Regions from separate parts of the Saccharobesus litoralis genome, predicted to be linked through region 2. Evidence: predicted binding sites of a transcription regulator. Region 2 holds the regulator's gene; the other holds the start of a gene.

Region 1 (7,318 bases), 1.2 Mb from region 2:
GGTATTAATATTCCTTACCCGCAAATGGACGTTCATATCAAAAAAGAAGACTAATTCATTCGCTAAATTGGTGACGGCAATTGCGCCGCCACCTACATCTATTTTTATCTATATTTTTCAAACATTTGGAATCAATCAGTAAGGATCCTCAAATGAAATCAACATTAACAATGATTGCGTTATCTGTTGTCGCATTAAACGCGGTAGCAGAAGAAGAAAAAAGCTGGCAAGCCAGCGCTGAGCTAGGTGCTATTTTCACTTCAGGTAACACAGAAACGACTTCTATCAAAGGTAAAATTGATGTCAAACAAGAACTAGAATCTTGGTCAAATCAATACATTTTTGATGCATTATTAAAAGAAGACGAAATCGAAAGTAAAGACAGTAACAATAATACCGTCAAACAAACGCAAAAAACGGCTGAAAAATACTTTTTGTCAGCGCAAGGTAACTACAAGCTTAATACCAAAGGCTCATCACTATTTGTATACGGCTCGCACACTGACGACAAATTTGGTGGTGTGACCAAATACAGCACCATATCGGCTGGTTATGGCCAACATCTTTATAAAACTTCAACTAGCTTACTAAAAGCAGACATCGGTCCGGGTTATGTTTGGAGCAAACAAGCTGATAAAACGGACGGCACTGAAGGTAAAGAAGATAATTCAGGTATCATTCGTTTATCCGCTGACTACCGCTGGAAAATAAACGAATTCGCGACCTTTACCCAAGCTGTTAGTTTTGAAGTACCAACCGACAGTGATAAAAACCGTCGTAGTAAGTCTGTTACAGGTTTTGCCGCTAAAATCAGTGAGTCTATGCAAATGAAGTTAGGCTTAACGGCAATTAATAACTCAGAAGTCGTAGAAGGCCGCGAAAAAACCGATATTGAAACAACAGTGACTGTGGTTTACAACTTCTAATTAAAACTGTTTATCGACCTAAAAAGCAGGTCTTAGACCTGCTTTTTTGTTAACTATTTAGTATCTTAACCAGCGGGTTTCCAACCATTTAGAGCTTTGATGTAGATAAGATACAAGACGAGACTTGCCTTCTGAACCCTACTTTTGGATCCTGGATGAATTGCAGGTACTTAAGATTTGTCTGGAAGTAAATTTTTAGTTTTGCTCTTTCGGACAGAAAAATATGCAGGTTCTGCAAGCATAAATGCTCGCCCACCAAGGAATTTAATACTTTAATCAACCCAAGGGGTCCCCGCCTGTTTACAAATCCTTAGCGCTGAAAATGAATTACAGGCTAAGTAAAAGACTATAACTGACAAGCTTGCCAATAAATACTGGGCTGCCAGAATTGATTACCTACCTGTAATTGCAAATTAACAGCCGATGGCGCTTGCTTTAAATCGGCTAAGCGTCCAGTGAAAGTGGTATCGGCTGAGTGCCAGCTTTTTAGTTTTAATCCTAAGGTTTGTTTGTCTTGCGACACACTTTCAACCACGGCATGTAATTGCACGCTTGAGTAATAGCGCTTATTTTTAATTTGATAATCGACATCTACATTATCTCGGCAAACTAAATCACCTAAGCTGTAGTCAGCATCCAACACCGCGGCTTGCATCACATGCGGGTTTGGTTTTACATCCGTCCCATCCGTTGTGATTGAAGTTTCTATCTCTGGCTGTTTCTCTGCCTCATTCTCGGACTTGTGTGGTTTAGCTGAAGATTGTGTTGTGGCTAACGAAGCTATTTCTGCCGGTTTAGGGCTGGCGCCTGCTAACCAACGCGGTTTATTAACCACAGCCACTTGCTCACTAAATTGCTGTTTAGCGCCTATCGGCGACACTTGCACAGTGGCGTTTTTCGCTTGAATAATTTTCGGTACGGGCTTTTGAATTTCGGACTGAGCTACCGCGTTAACTGGGGCTGGCTGTTGTGCCTGAGGAAGTAATTGACAAGCAGAAAGCGTAAAACAAGATAATAGTAAAACAGGACGAAACATCGAAGTTAACAAGCTTAAAAATGAATTTAGCTATGTTAACCCCGATTTATCAGTGCAACAAGATTAACCTTGCGTCGCTTGAATAGCCGTAAGGGCAATCGTGTAGACAATATCATCGACCAAAGCGCCGCGAGACAAGTCATTAACCGGTTTAGCAATACCTTGCAGCATAGGGCCAATACTGACTAAATTTGCACTTCTTTGCACAGCTTTATATGTGGTGTTACCCGTGTTCAGATCAGGAAAGACTAACACATTAGCTTGGCCCGCCACTTGACTGTCCGGTGCCTTTTTAGCCGCGACACTCGGCATCACTGCCGCGTCATACTGCAAAGGACCATCAATCGTTAAATCTGGACGTTTTTGCTGTGCAAGGTGGGTCGCCAAGGCAACTTTTTCTACATCAGCCCCTGCACCTGAGCTACCTGTACTATAACTCACCATTGCCACCTTAGGTTGAATGCCAAAGGCCGCTGCTGAATCAGCTGACTGGATAGCAATATCAGCCAATTGCTCAGCACTGGGATCAGGATTAATTGCACAATCACCATAAACCAATACTTGATCAGGCAACAACATAAAGAATATTGAAGAAACAAGACTAGCGTCTTTCGCCGTTTTCACTATCTGTAAAGGCGGGCGGATGGTATCCGCTGTAGAGTGCACCGCGCCAGAGACTAATCCATCCACTTTATTAGCGGCTAACATCATAGTCCCTAGCATTACATTGTCTTGTAATTGTTGGCTGGCTAATTCTGGTGTCATCCCTTTATGCTGACGCGCATCAACTAACGCTTGAATATAATCATCAGCTATCGCTTGTGGATCTACAATATCGACATAACCATTTAGCTCTACACCTTGCTGCAACGCAATGCGCTCAATCTCTTGTTGGTCGCCTAATAGCACACAACGGGCAATGCCACGTTTGCCACAAATAGCAGCCGCTTTGATTGTTCTTGGTTCATTACCTTCGGGTAACACAATGGTTTTACTCGCTTGGCGCGCTCGTTCAGTAAGCAAATAACGAAATGCCGCAGGAGATAATTTATTGCGCTGTAACCCAGATTTATTAGCCAATCCCTGCAACCAGTTTTTATCAAAACAAGATGCCAAATGGTTGTTGACCTTTTCAATGCGCTGCTCATCATCAATTGGCACTTCAAAATTAAACTGCTGTAAATTAATCGCAGTTTGCCAAGTATCTAACTCAGTTAACAGTAAAGGTAACCCTGCTTGCAAAGCTTGATCGCACAGCGACATAATTTCAGGTTGTGGCTTGATACCACCAGTTAATAATATAGCGCCAATTTTAGTCCCGTTCATCGCAGCTAAGCAGGCGGCAACAATAACGTCATTGCGATCCCCAGGGGTCACCAATAAGGTATTGGCATTAAAATGGGTCACCATATTAGCAACCGTACGCGCACAAAAGTTAATAGAGCGTAAACGTCGGTATTCCATATCGCCTTGATTAAGCACCTCGACTGGTAAGCTCGCGAGTAAATCTTTCACCCTTGGCGCAACCAAATCGAATTGCCAACCAATCGTTGCCAAAATCGGCAAACCTTTATTTTTAAACAAAGGTAACTCGCGGATGGTTTGGCTAACTTGCTGGTATTTTTCGCGAGCCTGCGCTTTCGTTTTGGCACTGTTGTCTAAAGCCAAACGCCCTTGCTGATCATCTGGCATACCGACTTTATTAAACACACACCCTAAAACGTGCTCAGCACCAACCCCACCGTAATTGCCGATGGCAATATCTATCATGTCCTGCAAATGGCAATAACTATGCTCATTTGGCGCCGCAACAAAAATGACATCCGCCCCTAATGCCGTCGCGATAAGACGATTGATACGGCTTGCATAGGCCTGACCACGTGTATGCACTAAGCCTTCGAGTACAACTAACTCATTACCTTGAAACTGCGACTCATAACGCCCGACTATTTGTTCCAGCAGTTCGTCATCATTACCCGAACTTAACCACTGCTCAGCTTGCAAAATATCAAATGGTTGGGCGGTTTTAACGACACCGCTCGCGTTAATAATAGCCGTCGACTTTTCCGGCCCCGCATCATCATCTCGAGGCTGAGCTATTGGTTTAAAAAAGCCGACATTCAGTCCTTGCTGCTCCATAGCCCGCACTAAGCCCATACTCACCGACGTTAAGCCGACATCCATTCCAACCGGCACCAACATAATTGCATGTGACATAAGAAACTCCTTTTAGTTAATTTGGCTAACACTATTTTGACGAACATTATTTTGATGAGCATTAACCTGACTAACGCGTAATGCATCACCCGCGATCACGCGTTCTTCATTGGTTGGGATCACTAAGGCAGTGGTAGACTGAGCAAGGGTAATTTGTCCAGCTTGCCCAGCCACTGTGTCTTGGTTGGCAGTTTCGTCCAGTACAAAACCCAGTAAGCAAAGTTGGTCTAATACCCGTGCGCGAATAGGTGCGGCATTTTCACCAATGCCGCCGGTAAATACCAAGGCATCTAAACGCCCTAAAGGTACGGCATGAGCCGCGATTGATTTAGCTAATTGATAACAAAACACATCCAAGGCCAGTTTGGCTAATTCATCTCCTTGCTGTTCGGCATGTAATAAAGCTCGGCAATCATTACTGTGCTGCGACAATCCTAATAAGCCACTTTTCTTATTAAGTAACTCATTAACTTGTTGGCTAGTTAACCCCAAGTTATCCGTCATAAAATGTAAAATCCCTGGGTCTATGTCGCCACAACGTGTGCCCATCACTAATCCGGCTAAAGGGGTTAACCCCATACTGGTATCAACACTCTTGCCTTCTTTAACCGAAGCCAGTGAACAGCCGTTGCCCAAATGCGCTGTCACTAAACAAAGCTTATTAGCGGGTTGCTGCAATAAATTAGCGGCTTGCTGAGCAACATATTGATGACTCGTGCCATGAAAACCATACTTACGAACTCCATGATCAGTATAGAAATTGCGGGGTAAAGCGTAAGTAAAGGCTTGCTTAGGCATGGTTTGATGAAATGCCGTGTCAAAAACGGCTACCTGAGGTAAATGCGGAAACGCCGCTTGCGCCGCATTAATACCAACCAAATTTGCCGGATTGTGTAAAGGCGCGAGTGGGTTTAACGCTTCTATTTTTAATTTAACCGCCTCATCAACTAACACAGAATCGACAAATGCTTCACCACCATGCACCACTCTATGCCCCACCGCCTTAATACTTGAACCTAGCTGTTGCTTTTCAATAATGGCGACCAATTTATCGATAGCCTTTTGATGATCCGCCACTTGATGATCAGTCACTTGGGACAAGGAACACTGGTGTTTATCACCTTGTTGACGATAAATAAAACGAGCTTCGTCAGTTAATAAACATTCAGCGAGTCCTGACAAAATCTCATTCCCCGTTTGTGGGTCGATTATTGCAAATTTGAGCGATGAGCTACCGCAATTAAGTACCAATGCATAGTTGGCGTTTAACATATTGTGTCCTATGTGTGAGAGGATTTGTTACTTTAAGTATGTTAGTAGGCTATAAGTAAAAGATGCTGATACAGATCAAGTGCGGTGATGAGAAAGTCAAATAAACCAATTTGGAAAATGTGAAAAATTGTTAACGGCAGACATATAGCACTAGTAATTTCACCATGTCTACACTAATCTAACGCCTCTTTACATTTTTGAAGTAGTTTTTACCTATGATTTACAACTCGATATCTAAATTTTTAAAATTTTCTGCTGTAGCAACAGCTGTTATGTGTGCGTCTGCCCAAGCCACTATTGTAAAAATAGAAACCAATATGGGCGATATCGAGGTTAACCTCTTTGATGAGACCACTCCGAAAACAGTGAAAAATTTTTTATGGTATGTAAACAACGGGGATTACGACAATGCCTACTTTCATCGCTCTGTGCGAGATTTTATTATTCAAACAGGTAGTTTTAGATTCAGTCAAGAGAATGATCAAACAGAGGAAAGAACGAACCCTATCGCTACCAACGATCCTGTAGAAAATGAACCTATATATTCTAATATTGAAGGGACTATTGCGATGGCCAAAATAGGAGGCCAAGAAAACAGTGCAACCGCAGGCTGGTTCTTTAATCTTGATGATGATAACGACGATATTTTGGACACTCAAAATGGCGGCTTTACCGTATTTGGTCAAGTCGTATCCGGTTTAGATATTGTGCAAAACATGGGCGACGTCGATATTTATAAAGCTGGTGGGGCTTTCGATGAACTGCCTTTGCAAAACTACGACTCAAACGAAGCTGCCACTCGCGAAAACTTAGTGATAATTAATAAAATTAGCATTATTGACCCCAGTGAAGACAGTGCTAAAAATTTATCACCAGTAGTAAACACCGAAATATACGAATTAAATAAAGAATTAATCACTAATACTAAATCTGAGATAGAAAAATTTATTACAGAAGTCGAGGGTTATAAAACAGCTGCTGAAACAGCTAAAACAGCAGCAAGCTCTATATCATCTGAGAAAGCTGAAATTGCAGATACCGCACTCACAAAAATAGAAGAAACCATAACGGAGCTAAATACTTATCTCGCACCTGCTGAACAGTACATTGCAGATTTGCAGGCTGCTGAAAACAACAACGAAAATGTATTGTCACTAATACCCATTCGAGTAGAAGCTATGTCTACATACAGTGATGCTTTCGATGCAAAAACAGTGGCAAAGAATCAATTGGAGATTGCCCAAAACGCGGCTAAACAAGAAGATTCAGGTGGCGGTTCACTATCAGCATTACTGATCGCCGCTTTTGGTCTGTTAATTGGTCGTCGTCGCTTATCTAAGCAACCGAGATAAGTAACTTAACCAAGGCAAGATAACTAATAAGTAAAAAGCCGGACAAGTCCGGCTTTTTTAACAAGCTCTGCAAGCATACAAGATTTTGTTCCCGACAAATCTTAAGTACCTGCATCCCTGCAGGCAAATGCTCACCTACCCGACTTTAATAAACAGTCGCGCTATCTCGAACACTGTTGCTTGTCGGATTTAAAAAATTCGATATTGGTAAACTGGTTATTTACTGCTATTAAGCAATAAGGGTAAGTAATAGCTTGTGTTACATCACATAAAATGGGAGGAGATACCTCGGTATAATATATATTCAGTGTACTGGCTTTAACCACAAAATTATCAAATTCTAGCTTGTAACCGGATGATGGTTTTAGCCCTAGATGCAAGGCAACAACCTGCTGTTGCGTGAAGTCGATGGTCGGCGGTGTTTCATCTAAATTTAAGTCACTATTGGCAAATACATGTAAATAATTATTCTCATCAGTTATCACCTGCTTGGTTTCAACTTCCATCGTTGTATA
Region 2 (7,318 bases):
TAGCCAAGATCGTCAGATTAAGGGCTTGGATATAGGAACCGGAGCGAGCTGCGTTTATCCAATTATTGGGGTTGGCGAATATAATTGGCAATTTGTCGGGACGGATATTGATCCGATTTCAGTAAAAACCGCGCAAATGATAGTTAAGTCTAATCCGCCAATAGGTAAAAAAATCGAGGTTAGACAGCAAAAGCAAGCAGATCATATCTTTACTGGCGTGATTAAAAAAGGTGAGCAATTTGCTTTTAGTATGTGTAACCCGCCATTTCATAAATCCTTGGCTGAGGCATTTAAAGGCAATCAACGTAAAATTAAAAATTTGACAGGTAAAACGCCGGCCAAATCTCAGTTTAACTTCGGTGGTCAGCAAGCTGAATTATGGTGTAAAGGTGGCGAAATTGCGTTTGTCAGTCAAATGATTACTGAAAGCCAAGCTTACGCAGAGAATATTCAATGGTTTACCTGTTTAATTTCTAAAAAAGAAAATATCAAACCCTTACAAAAGCGCTTGCAGCAGGTTAAGGCAAAACAGGTACGCGTTATTGATATGGCGCAGGGCAATAAAGTGAGTCGCATCCTTGCATGGTGTTATACCTGACAATTAATGCAATCAAGTTAAGTATTGAGTTTAATTGGACAAACATAGCCTTCCGGCTTTAATGCCAGTACGTCACAGTTGATGGCATCTAACATATGTTCTGCGGTATTACCTATAATCGCAGCTGATAGTCCTGTACGGCCAATTGTCCCCAGAACAACAAGTTCGGCATCCATCTCGGTCGATAACTTGGGCACCACTTCTTCAGCTAATCCTTCTTCTACTACACAATGCTCTGGTTTAACTTGATATTGGTCAGCGTAGGTTTGCATAGCATCAAGATGGTGTTGTCGTATCGATTCGATATAACTCGATGGATCAAACTCAGGGATTTCAACCGCTAAGCTGACAGGCGTACCAGGGTAGCAATTGACGAGTATGGCATCTGAATGCAAAACGCGAGCGGCCGATTTGGCTTGTTCTATAATTTTTTTATTGAGTGACCTGTGTTCAGCTTCATCGCTACTAACATTGACCGCCGCTATTATTTTACTGTTTTCAGGCCAAGCATGTTCTTTAACTAACAACAGTGGGACTGGACATTTACGTAACAAGTGCCAGTCAGTAGGAGTGAAAATGACTGATTTTAGTACATCATGTTCGTGAGTCGCTTTAATAACCAGATCATAATTATCTTTTAAAACCGTCTCTAATATGGCTTGATAAGGTCGGTTATGCCACAACACTCTTGCATGTAGTTGGCTTGCTTGATCCGCTTTTTTATCTAAAATACCTTCTAGCCAATTACTGCGGTCATCGATAACAGCGCTTTGCATTAATTGGCGCTCTTCGCTAGACAACATAGTCGTCATTTCATATGAAAAGTCGAATATGGTCATTATGGCCGTGACACTTGCCCCTGTTTTGGAGGCCAACTCTATCGCTCGATTTAATGCTTTCTGTTCTGTTTGAGTTGGGTCAATGACGGCTAAAATTCGATTAAATTTTTCCATGGTAGGGATCCCGCTTTGTGAGTGCTTAACAATAATTTTAGTTCAATATTGGCAAAACAGCGGGAATTTAGTTGATACAGAGCAAACAGGCGTTTTGGTTAATCAACGTTAAGATATTGGTGGTCAGCGAAGGCTAAAAACAAAAAGCCAGGTCAAACCTGGCTTTTTATCAATTCAATTTGTTTTGCAAAATTAGCAGAGTATGTTGTTACGGCTGCCTGATAATTCATCTAAGCCTTTATGGTCGACAATACTGATAAATTTTCCGTTAACGCTAATTAAATTTTCTTTTTGATAGCGGCTGAGTAAGCGGCTGATAGTTTCGACAGTTAAACCTAAGAAGTTACCAATATCAGCGCGGGTCATGGTTAACCGGAATTCGTTTGGTGAAAATCCGCGTTGCTCAAATCGATAGGATAAGCTACTGATAAACGCTGCCAATTTTTGCTCGGCGGTTTTGCGGTTTAATAATAACACCAGCTCTTGATCTGAGGTGATTTCATTACTCATTAATTTCATCACTTGCTGGCGCAGTTGCGGCATATTAGCTGATAAGTTATCAAGTGTGTCAAACGGGATCTCACACACTAATGAGGTTTCTAATGAGACAGCAAAACTAGGGTGAATTTTATTATGGATGGCATCAAAGCCAATAATATCACCGGGTAAATGAAAGGCGGTTATTTGTTCATCACCTTGGCTCGAAATAGTATAAGATTTAAACGAGCCAGAACGCACGGCATACAAAGATTTGAATGGTTTACCGGCTTCAAATAGTTTTTCCGCTTTTTGGAATGGGCGCTTGCGATGAATGATTTCATCAAGCTTATCCATATCTGTTTTATTTAAAGACACGGGTAAACAAAGAGAGCTGATACTGCAGTTATTACAACTAACTGCACATGAAAATCCTGAATTTTCCATTGAGATAACCTTAGCGACCTTATTAATCGTACAGTCTACGACAATATCCTAAAGTTGCAATACCCCTACGAATATTGTGTATATTCCATAAGCGCATAAAGATAGTCCAGCCACTAACTTTACCTGATTATGTTTTAATAATTGCACAACCTGCTGAGACATAAAGGAGGTTGTTAGCATTGAAGGTAATGTACCAATTCCAAAGCAAAGCATGATTAATGCGCCTTGGTAAAGGCTAGTGCTGCTCATGGCCCATGCGACAGTTGAGTAGACTAATCCACAAGGCAGCCAACCCCAAAGCGCACCGGCCACAAAGCGTTGGCTAATGGATTTTTGCTTTAAGGTTTTAGCTGCATGGGGTTGAATTAGTTGCCAAAGCGGCGTGAATAGTTTTTCAAAGTAGTTAATGAGTAAACTAAGGCGAGCAACGTATAAGCCCATTAATATAATTAAGCTACCTGCTAGCACTTTGACCACAATTAGAGCGGGCTTAATCTCACTTAGCAAGGTTTGGCTAGCCAAACCTACCAATGCGCCAATTAACGTATAGGTGGTTATTCTGCCTAAATGATAAGCGGCGATGGCAACACAATTTTTATCATGGCCAATAGCTGCGCTGATCCCGCCACACATGGCAAGGCAATGTGATGATGCCAAAAAACCAATGGTAAATGCGCTGATGAGTTCAGTTAGCATACTGCTTATGACAAATCACTTTCTTGCTTGGACGATTTTTGGTGATCCGTTGGTGTTTGTTCTTTAACCGAGCCATCGACTACATCATTGGCGGTTGCGGGCTTATTTGGCTTATTTTCATCATCAAAAAGAATGTTATAGGCTTGTCTGTCTAGGTCATCAAATTGTTCGGATTTAACCGCCCAAAAAAACACACCTATAGCAATTAATACAATAACAATAGCAAGGGGGATGAGTACGTAAACTACGTTCATAATTTTAAAAGCCGAGTCGAGTTGATAACAACCAGTAGTGAACTTAATGACATACCAAATACTGCAACGTAAGGTGATAGTATGTTCATACAAGCTAATGGCAATACTAGCGAATTATAGCCTAATGCCCAGCATAAGTTTTGCTTGATAATAGTGTTAAGCTTGTTTGATACCGTAAATATCCAGTTAATTTTGTTAAGCTGGTGACTCATTAAAATAATATCTGATTTTTGTTTACTTAGATCGGTGGCGTTGGCCACTGCAATGCTGATGTCGGCAGCAGATAGCACCAAAGCGTCATTTATACCGTCGCCAACCATACCCACTAATTTGTTTTGTTGCTGAATTTGATGTAATTGACTCACTTTGTCTATTGGTTTTAATTCAGCAAAATAGTCACATTGTAGGTGATTGGCCGCAGATGCCACTGACGTTTTTGTATCACCACTTAAAATTAACTTTTGGCAAGGTAGATCTTTGGCCATGGATAATGCGTCTTCTCGCAGTGGATCAGCCAAATAGATAGCCGCAATGAGTTGCTCGTTAACACTGACCAATAATCTTGCATCACACCAAGGGTGATTGTTATCGAGTGAGAAGTAATCTTTAGATCCCACTTTAATTAAGTTACCCGAAACAATACCTGATAAGCCAAGTCCATTGTCGACATTGATTTCGGTCGCAATCTGCTGAAATTCGATATGTTTAAATGCGCTAGCGATAGGGTGAGACGAATGGCTTTCAATTGCGGCTACCCATTGTAATATTTGTTGCTCACTAAATTGTTCAGCGAGTTGTGTATTAGTGATGACTTTTTCAATTGAAAGTTTACCTTGAGTTAACGTACCGGTTTTATCAAAGGCTAACACGTCGAGTTTTTTTATGGCTTCAAGCGCCTCCGTTCGGTTAATAAGAACGCCTTTACGTTTTAATGCAGTTGCAGCCGCTGTCATGGCGGTTGGCATGGCAAGGGACAAGGCACAAGGGCAGGTTGCCACTAGCACTGCAATCATGGGCCAAAAGCCATTTTCACCTAATACGTAGTGCCAAACGACAAAAGTTGCAGCGGAGATAATCAGTACGCCGCTAACAAAGTAGCGCGATAACTTGTCGGCCATATTGACAAAGCTAGAGCCAGAACTGAGTTCACTATCTGCATTGGCCATTTGTGCTATTGTCGTCGCATTGCCGGATGCCTGCACTTGTATTTCGATGGTTTGAGCGGTAACGATACTGCCAGCTAATAACAAATCACCTTGTTTTTTAGCGACGGGTTCGCTTTCACCGGTTAATATTGACTCGTCACAATGACATTGCGAGCTAACTAGTTGTCCATCAGCTGGGACAGTTAATCCTTCTTTGACGCGAATAATTTGTCCTGCTGATAATTGACGTGCTGAGGTTTCAACAAATGAGCCGTCTTGTTGTTTTAATTCTGCCGCTAATGGCATGAGCTTTAACATATTTGCGGTGACCGTTGCCGCTTTTGATTTGACGTTATGCTCAAGGTAGCGTCCGAGTAACAGCAATAGAGTAAACATAGATACAGATTCAAAATAGACTTCGCCTGTTTCTTGAACCGTTGCCCAAGTGGAAGCTAAAAACGTTCCCATAATTGCCAAGGTGACTGGCACATCCATGTTAACTGTTTTGTTTAGCAGGGCTCTTATAGCAGAGTGCATAATAGGGTAGGCGCTATAAGTCACAATAGGAATGGTAAGCAATAAACTTATCCAGCGAAAAAACCTTTCGTACTCAATTTCTATGACACCTGAATACAAGGCAAACGCCAACATCATGGTTTGCATGGTAAATAAACCTGCCACCGCGACGCGTTTTAAAAAGCCGCTGTTTACCTTTTTAAAGCGTTGCTCTTGCTCACTCAATTTAAATGGGTAAGGGGAGTAGCCAATTTGGTTAATAGCGAAAAATATTTCACTGAGTTTGATTGCTGTGGCTTGCCAACTAATTCTGGCGCGTTGCGATGAGGCATTCACTTTAATTTGTTTAATGCCTTCAAGGTTAGATAATCGAGTTTCGATTAACCAAGCACAAGCTGCGCAATGCATACCTTCAATTGCAAGGTCAGCCGATAGGTATTCACTGTCTTGAATGACAAATTCATTTTGAATACTGATTTCATCATAAACTTGATATGAGGTGACATCTTGCTGTTCTATTTTAGGATTTCGATCGTCACGGAATTGATAATACTGTTGCATGCCGCCATGCAAAATCGTTTCTGCCACCGCTTTACAGCCATAACAACAGACAGGTTGTGGCTGCTCATCAACCATGACGGTTAGATCAACATTATTTGGGATGTCTTCAGAACAGTGAAAGCAAGATTGTTTCATCGAGGGATTAAAATTTGTTCGCCTTTAAGTGGTACTGTGATCCTGTGTTGGATTTTCCAGCTCTTATCATGAGGTTCTACAGTGACTTGCCAGTTTCCATCACTCAACTGACTGGCGTCGGCTTGGAATAACCCGTTGGCGCGCTGTGTTGCCATTACCTGAAAATCACGTTTAGATAAGGTCGAATGATAAAAACTAATACTCAGCGCAGCTAACTCTGGTGCCTGCGCATTTTTATTAACATCCAGCAAAATTTTCCCTTGCTCGACTCGCATAATGGCACTTAAACCATATGACTTCGCTAGCTTGATACGACCTAATTCTTGGTTTATGGCTTTACCTTTTTTGTAGTAATCATCTACCACCATTTCGACATTGTGCGTATTAAAGGTCGAGATCATATAGACGGCGGCAGTCACACTTGTGAAGGGCAGAATAATTAAAAACCAAGTCCAAGGTTCTTTATACCAAGGGCGTTTTGGTTCCTGTTGATTAGAAGGTATTGCGCTCATAAGTTGTGTAAATTCGAAATTTTGTTGATTATAGTCTTCTCACTCAGGTCTTATGGTTCATTGTCTGCGCTTACTCTCGACTTTGGCTCCTGCGTCGTCCTACTACCTAAATCCCTTGAGGTAACCCCAATCACATAATAGAGCATATGCTCATGGGGATTCGAAGCTTGACAGCTTCCCCTAAAACCAGATCGCTTTGACTATATATCAGTGTTCTGCTAAAAAAAAGCCCCGCTCAATGCAGGGCTCTTAACAATTAAAATTCGCTATTAGTTAGTTTCAGATAGGCTGTAAACATAAGCAGAAATGATGTGAACTTTGTCTTCACCTAAAATGTCTTTCCACGCAGGCATGACACCATTACGACCGTGGCGTAATGTTTCTTGAATAGCGCGTTCTGAACCACCGTATAACCAAACATTATCGGTTAAGTTAGGTGCACCCATAGGTAAGCCCAATGCTAAGCTACCAATACCATTTGCACCATGACAAGCGCCACAAACAGCAAATTTAGCTTTACCTGAAGCAACATTACCTTCTTTTGCTTCGCGGCCACTTAAACTAAGTACATAAGCGGTAACATCTTTTATACCTTGGTCGCCAAGAGACGCTTCCCAACCTGGCATTGCCGCTTTACGGCCGTGCAAAATTGTTTCTTTAATTTTTGCAAAAGAACCGCCGTATAACCAGTCTTGGTCTGTTAAGTCAGGGAAACCTTCACCACCACGCGCGTTAGAACCATGGCACTGTGAACAGTTTTGTAAATATAGACGCTGGCCAATCTCTAATGCTTTTTTGTCTTTCACCAGTTGAGCCACTGACATATCAGCATACGCTTGGAAAATTGGACCAAATCTCGCATCGGCTTTTTCCACTTCAATGTCGTATTGAACACGAATACCAGCCGCTTTAGCTTGTTCCGTTGCCGCTTTTGATTCGGCAATTGAACGTATATCTTGGTTTGAACTTCTCCAGCCACCAAAGAAACCTTCAAAATTTCCCCAGCCTGGATATAAGGCTAAAT

What was found. Region 2 encodes FNR, which switches genes on or off when oxygen is low (the NO sensors DNR and NnrR bind a similar motif). Its sites were predicted from a motif close to TTGATCTAGATCAA; they were not measured.
Positions count from the first base shown of each region.
Region 1: the regulator FNR is predicted to act here: its motif matches at 5,517-5,530, upstream of C2869_RS18200 (acetate kinase).

Region 1 is NZ_CP026604.1:4,833,940-4,841,257, forward strand. It holds gene C2869_RS18180 (mechanosensitive ion channel family protein) at 1-54, shown strand, start outside; gene C2869_RS18185 (DUF481 domain-containing protein) at 153-926, shown strand; gene C2869_RS18190 (hypothetical protein) at 1,273-1,962, opposite strand; gene pta (phosphate acetyltransferase) at 2,026-4,179, opposite strand; gene C2869_RS18200 (acetate kinase) at 4,192-5,451, opposite strand; gene C2869_RS18205 (peptidylprolyl isomerase) at 5,724-6,803, shown strand; gene C2869_RS18210 (protease complex subunit PrcB family protein) at 6,965-7,318, opposite strand, start outside.
Region 2 is NZ_CP026604.1:3,678,171-3,685,488, forward strand. It holds gene rlmF (23S rRNA (adenine(1618)-N(6))-methyltransferase RlmF) at 1-598, shown strand, start outside; gene uspE (universal stress protein UspE) at 616-1,551, opposite strand; gene fnr (fumarate/nitrate reduction transcriptional regulator Fnr) at 1,744-2,475, opposite strand; gene C2869_RS13165 (sulfite exporter TauE/SafE family protein) at 2,524-3,171, opposite strand; gene ccoS (cbb3-type cytochrome oxidase assembly protein CcoS) at 3,177-3,425, opposite strand; gene C2869_RS13175 (heavy metal translocating P-type ATPase) at 3,422-5,782, opposite strand; gene C2869_RS13180 (FixH family protein) at 5,779-6,294, opposite strand; gene ccoP (cytochrome-c oxidase, cbb3-type subunit III) at 6,564-7,318, opposite strand, start outside.